Fibrella aestuarina BUZ 2: one gene and its partner. The protein of the gene in region 1 interacts with the protein of each later gene in a pairwise test. Links are inferred from orthologs where the notes say so. Each region holds a gene or a part of one and is shown on either strand. Other genes may lie near its edges.

Region 1 (3,194 bases):
CAGATTGGGCAGAGTTTCTCCTTTTGCTGTGGCTTGAATAAAAGCGTAGGCCGTCGGAAAGAGCCTGGCATCGTTGTTGGCTCCAACATGGTCAGTATTTGTTAGCGATAGAACCGATTTAGAACCCCGTAAACCAGACCAATACAAATTCAAGGCATCGACCGGCGTATAGTCATCATTAGTGCCAACGATGAGTAGCTTGGGCAACATTAACTGGTCTCGATACGTGTAGGCATCGACAATCTGGAGCAGATTCTGACCTTGGTTCGTATTTATTTGCTCGATTACTTTTTTTGCAGCCAAAGCGGATTGATTGAGTTCACCATAAACAGCTAAGTAATGCGGAATTTGAGCTACTGAATTTAGTGTATTGAATCCCTGAATAACGAGTCCGGTTACACGCTTGTCTACTGCAGCCGTAAGCCAAGCTGTATGACCTCGTTTAGAGTGGCCAGCAAGAATGAAATGCTCAAGAATAGGAAAAGCTTGTTGCTTAGTTAGCGCTTGAAGCGCATCTATCGCCCGAACGGCTCCCTTAACCATTGGAAGTAGCAAAGGCCAAGTACCCTCTCCGGTTTGCAGATAGCGCTCGAAGGTGTAATTAAGGAGTTCATCTTCCCATTTTCCATCAAATAGAGGCTGATTGGGTACGTCACCTAGTATGGCACAGGGCATGCCCGTAGCTTGAGCAGCTTGTAACAGTCCAGTATAAGCCTGATCGGGCTCAAACGACATTTGTAAGGATAAGAATCCCGTCGTTGATGAGTACGAAACCGGGAAGAACACGAATAAATTATGCTTCCAGCGAATGTTTCGCCACCTCTGTGATACAAGCGATAGCTGAAAGAAAGTACCCTTGTTCGTAGTTGACCGCTGGATTATTTCCCACTGATAGGCAGAGTCTGATTCACTGACGTACTGCGGTAAAATAGTATGAGGGTCTGTCTGAACGTTTCGTGTCGCAAGGGGCCCGGGTGGTTGCGAAAACGCACAAAATATACTTGTGATAAAGAACAGAGCGCTAGCCAGTAATCTGCTCAAAAAAGTATTAATAACCATACTGAGCTCGGTCTATCGTAATGTTTTTTAAGGCTGCTTCGGACTTGCACTACCTGAAAACAATCGCTTAACAGAAAAACCTTCTGCGACTCCGCTTAAAAAATTGCCATTCACAGGGGCAAGGCACATTGAGCTTTAGTCCGTCTCAAGACAAACTAAGGTAGGCTTTTAGCAAGACGAGTCTAATCTAATGCCACACGATTAAGAAAGCTGTCAAGATCACGTCCTGTCACATGACCCGGTCGCCGTTCTCGCTGACGAAAGCCCCCCAGGCACCTTTCTTGGTCGATTTAGTCGAGCGGGTGGGTAGGGCGTTTTCGTGGAAATGATGGCAGATGGCGATGGCGAGCGCGTCGGTCGCGTCGAAGAACTGCGGTTCCAGGTCCACTTTCAGCAGGTGCGACACCATGTGCGCGACCTGATCTTTTGAGGCGTTGCCGTTCCCCGTCACCGACTGCTTCACCCGGCGCGGTGCGTACTCGACAATCGGAATGTTGCGCGATAGGGCGGCGGCCATGACCACGCCCTGCGCCCGACCCAATTTCAGCATGGCCTGCACGTTTTTACCGAAAAACGGATCTTCGATCGACATCTCGTCGGGGTGGTGTTCCTCGATGAGGCGCAGCATCGTTTCGTGCAGTTTCTGAAGCTTGAGCTGGTGGGTCGTATATTTGGTGAGGTTCACCACGCCGTATTGCAGCATCCGCATCACCCCGGCCCGAACCGAGATAACCCCGTAACCGGCGATCTGCGTGCCGGGGTCAACGCCAAGAATAATTTTCTCGGGCAAATCGGGTGGTGAAGCTTTTGTCTGCAAGGCCATACGTGCAAGGTAACGCTAAGGAATCGGTTTCAATGCCCAGTTTTGCTAAAAAAATCACTTTCTGGGCCAAACTGGCGACGTTTTTCGGGCTGCTGCTCTTCATCGCCTATACCGTCCGTCAGCAACCCACCGACTGGCGAATCCTCGCCCAACAACTCCGACGAACGGATTGGACGTCGCCCAACGCGCTGATCCTGCTCGCACTAACGCCACTGAACTGGTCGGTCGAAGCCTTGAAATGGCAGTGGCTGGCCCGGCGGGTGCAACCCCTGCGTTTTTCGGAAGCGCTGGGCGGCGTGCTGGCGGGGCTGTCGCTCGGCATGGCGCTGCCCGGTCCGCTGGGCGACACCGCCGGGCGGGTCTTTTCCATCCGGGCGCGTCGCGGGCCGGGCAACGTACCTGAGCGGGGGGCGGCCATCGGGGCGGCGCTGGTCTCGGGTGGGATGCAGTTCTACGTCGCGGTGATTGTGGGGGCGGTGGCCTGGGCAACGTACCTGGCCTATGCACCTGTCCGCGATACCACGGGTGGGCGGGTGCTGCTGGGCCTGCTGGGTACGTTGTCGGCGGCTGGCGTCGTGTTGAATTTTTACCGGCATCGGTTCGTCAGCTGGTCGGAGCGGTGGCCGAGGCTGGGTACGTATGCCCGCTATTGGGCCGTGATCGGGCAGTATAGCCACGCCGATATGGCCGGGGCGTTTGGGCTGGCGTTGCTGCGGCATCTGATCTTTTCGATGCAATTGGTCGCTGCCTTCCGACTGTATGGCGTTGACCTGGCGGCGGTTCCATTGGCGGCTGGCGTCGGCGTCATCTATCTGGTGAAAACCATCGCGCCGGCGTTCAACTGGCTTAGTGATCTGGGCATCCGGGAAGCCGCCGCGCTCTGGGTCTTTGCGCCGTTTGGCTTACCGGCGCCGCTCTTGCTCACCGCCACGTTGACGCTCTGGCTGATCAACATCCTGCTCCCGGTCCTGATTGGGCTGGCGTTCGTTGGGCGGACGGTGGGCCGGGCGGTAGGGGAGCGGTAGTATCTGGCCGTTTTCTCAAACGCTACCAGTTGCGCTAGCCGTTAAAGCCATCAGCATCAATACAGTCGAAAAGGTCAGGCTGTAGCGTAACCTGTATAAGGCCGGTAACGTGGTGGTTGAAAGCCCAATACGATGTCCGTTTTCTCAATGCCGCGTTCTACCAGTTCAGCTGCAATGTCTGTATCTGTCCAGTTGGCCTGAATCCACACCTTATCATCCGCTTTTATGTCGAAGTGGAAGATGGTATTGTGAACAAACGCGTCGTTTCGCCAGCCAAGCCTGACGAG
Region 2 (3,049 bases), 730 kb from region 1 along the record:
CCGGGAGCCGTGCGCCGGGCCATGCGCCGCACGGGCGGCACTACGTTCTGGACCTGCTACGAAGGCCTGCCGAAAGAGACCCGCTCCTATGTGCCGCAGTTCATCGCCATGACCTATATGATGAACTTCGGCCCCGACCACGGCATTCATCCCGAACGACCCGATTATCCGCTGGCTTTCGATACCATTCAGGTCAACAGCTACCTGAACCTGAAAACGCTGGCCGATCTGAGCAACATGTCGCTGCCAGCGATTCAGAAGCTCAACCCAGCCATCGTAACCGGTGTCCTGCCCGAATACACGCGGGGCCATGTGCTGCGGCTACCGAGCGAGCGATTCCATCAGTTTGCCACGCAGCGCCAGGCCATTATGGATTCGGCCACGAAAATGCCCGTTATGATGGCCAATATGTTACTGGCGCATAGCGAAGAGTTTGGCCCCACACGCGACTCGGTCAACGACCCGGCCAATTGGCGCGTTGCCAGCCGCTGGAGCGACCCCGTCCTGACGGCCAGTACGAACGTAGCAGCCGCCGTTGTGGCTGAAAACGACATTCCCGAAGCCGATGACCTGGAAGCGGTCGTGCTCAAAAAGCCCCGCAAGCTGACGCACACGGTGAAGCGCGGCGATAACCTGGGCGATATTGCCGATCGTTACCACGTCGAGTTGTATGACCTGAAGCAGTGGAATCACCTGCGTTCCACGAAAGTACGCGTGGGTCAGAAGCTGCTGATTCTGCGGGAAGCGGGCGAGACGCATACCGAGCGCATGGCTCAGCAAGGCTCCGATCCCAAAGACCATCGAAAAGCGGCGGCTTCTACGGAGCGTAGCGGCCGGGTCAAAGCCAAATACCACCGCGTGCAGAGCGGCGATACCCTCTGGAATATCTCGCAACGCTACGGCGGCATCCCGATTGACAAGCTCAAAAAGATGAACCACATCAAGGGCAACAGCGTCAAACCTGGTATGAAACTGCTGGTGGGGTAATTGATAATGTACAATGAACGATGTATACTGGCCATGGCTACTGTACAACTGCGTCAGCCCATTGTACATCGTTCATTATACATTGTACATTAAGTTATGATCGCTTATCTCGACGGCACCTTGTCGTATAAAGAGCCCGCCTATACCATCATCGATGTAAAGGGCGTTGGCTACGAAGTATTTATCTCTTTGCAGACCTACTCGACGCTACCCGGCGGCGGGGATAAGGTAAAGCTATTTATTCACCACCATTTTCGCGAAGACAACCAGACCTTATTTGGTTTCGCCAACGCCGACGAGAAAACCCTGTTCCGTGAGCTGATCAGCGTCAGCGGCGTTGGGCCAAATACGGCGCTGGGTATGCTGTCGGCCATGTCGCCGCAAGACCTGCGTCTGGCCATTATGAGCGAGAACGTGCGGGCGGTGCAGGCCATTAAGGGTATCGGAGCCAAAACGGCGCAGCGTATTATTCTGGAATTGAAAGATCGGATGAAAAAAGCAGGCTTGCTCCCCGATGTTCCCACGTACCGTCAGCAGGCAGGTAACCCCGTTCGCGAAGAGGCCCTGGCGGCGTTGGTGGCCCTGGGCTTCCCCCGCCCGTCGGCCGAAAAGAGCGTCGACGATATTATCCGGGCCGAACCCGAATTAAGTGTAGAAGACATTATCCGAAAAGCGCTGCGCTAGTTTTGGCGTTAACCGATCGACAGCTACTGATTCTGGGCCGTAAGTCAACCCCTTCGGCCTAACTTTTAATTCTTAGCTAATATCTGATACGATTGGCCCGGTTTTAGCCGTTGTGTTAACGGCTAAATCTACTGCCTTGTTTATTCTTTTGATTATACACCAGACATGGTGAAGCGTTTTACCGGCCAACCCTTTTCTTTTCCAGCAAGTTACGCGCCTGTCAGACACCGCGACGGGCGTTGGCAGTATACCTTTTGCCTGGTGGTATCGCTTACTTTGTTGCTGACGATCGGTAGCCAACAAGGCCGGGCGCAGCAAACGCCCCGGCGGGGACGCAACACACCGACCGCCCCGACGCGCACCCCTGAGCAGATCAGAGCCGCTAATGATTCGGCGCGGGCCGCTGCCAGAGCCATCGCCCAGGAACGGCAGGATAGCCTGCGGGCTGTCAAAAACGCCAACCGCCGCCCAACCCTCCGGTGGAGCGACCGCTACGCCACCCGCTTTTCGGAACGGCTGCCCCGCTCGCCCTACCAACTGCGCGACCCCCGCTCGCTGAATACGGACTTCCGCCTGCTGCCCGACAAGTCGATGACCATCAACGAACGGCTTGCTCCTCGTCCCGGCGTTGGCAACGTACCCGGCGATTCGCGTGGCAACGTACCTGCGGCACCCAGCCCGATCATTGCCGCTCCCATTACCACGCCGTCCAACAGCCTGACCGGCAGTCCCTCGCGCCCGATAGGCCTACCCTACCGCCCCGGCGAGGTCATTCCGTATTCGGAGTTCAACCGGTTGCAAAACGAGCGCATCGAAGATCGCCTCTTCCGCGAATATGCCGCCCGCCGCGATGGGCAGAGTGCCGTCAGCGGCCGGGGCTTGATCCCGAAACTGGAGATGCCGCCCATTCTGGACCGGATCTTTGGCGGGAACAACATCGACTTCAAACCCAACGGCTTCGTCTCGCTCGACCTGGGCTACCTGCATCAGTTTATCGACAATCCGGCCATTCCGGTGCGGCTACGGAGCCAGGGAAACATCATTTTCAACGAGCAGATCAGCATCAACTTCAACGGGCAGGTGGGTGAGCGGCTGGGGCTGCTGGCCAACTTCGACACGAAAGCCAGTTTCAACTTCGAGAATGCGTTAAAGGTTAATTACCGTCCGCAGGGTCTGATTCCGGGCATTGGGGCCAACGGCCTGCCTAACCTGCCGCAGGTGCCTGGCCTGCCCAATCTGCCCAGCTTCGGCAGTGTGCAGCCTAATCAGCAGTTACCGTTTACGCCCCAAAACGAGAGCATTCTGCAAAACGTGGAGGTTGGTAACCTGAGTTGGAACCTCAACAGCCAGCTCATTCCCGGCGTGCAAAACCTGTTCG

Evidence for each region.
Region 2: the proteins of ruvC (region 1) and ruvA interact in binary tests that used the Escherichia coli proteins (3 or more experiments, as listed by UniProt). The link is inferred for Fibrella aestuarina BUZ 2 from one-to-one orthologs.

Annotation. Positions count from the first base shown.
Region 1 is NC_020054.1:2,689,713-2,692,906, forward strand. What follows is about bases 86-2,951. They hold ruvC (crossover junction endodeoxyribonuclease RuvC), read right to left. Parts: upstream 1,883-2,951; coding sequence 1,289-1,882; downstream 86-1,288. Other genes in these bases: FAES_RS10970 (PhoPQ-activated protein PqaA family protein), read right to left, coding at 86-1,059; FAES_RS10980 (lysylphosphatidylglycerol synthase domain-containing protein), read left to right, coding at 1,915-2,907. In the rest of the region: more of FAES_RS10970, read right to left, coding at 1-85; FAES_RS10985 (XisI protein), read right to left, coding at 2,982-3,194.
Region 2 is NC_020054.1:1,958,716-1,961,764, reverse strand. Bases 157-2,877 are described here. They hold ruvA (Holliday junction branch migration protein RuvA), read left to right. Parts: upstream 157-1,083; coding sequence 1,084-1,671; downstream 1,672-2,877. Other genes in these bases: sov (T9SS outer membrane translocon Sov/SprA), read left to right, coding at 1,837-2,877; FAES_RS07910 (lytic transglycosylase domain-containing protein), read left to right, coding at 157-987. In the rest of the region: more of FAES_RS07910, read left to right, coding at 1-156; more of sov, read left to right, coding at 2,878-3,049. UniProt on the Escherichia coli protein: The RuvA-RuvB-RuvC complex processes Holliday junction (HJ) DNA during genetic recombination and DNA repair.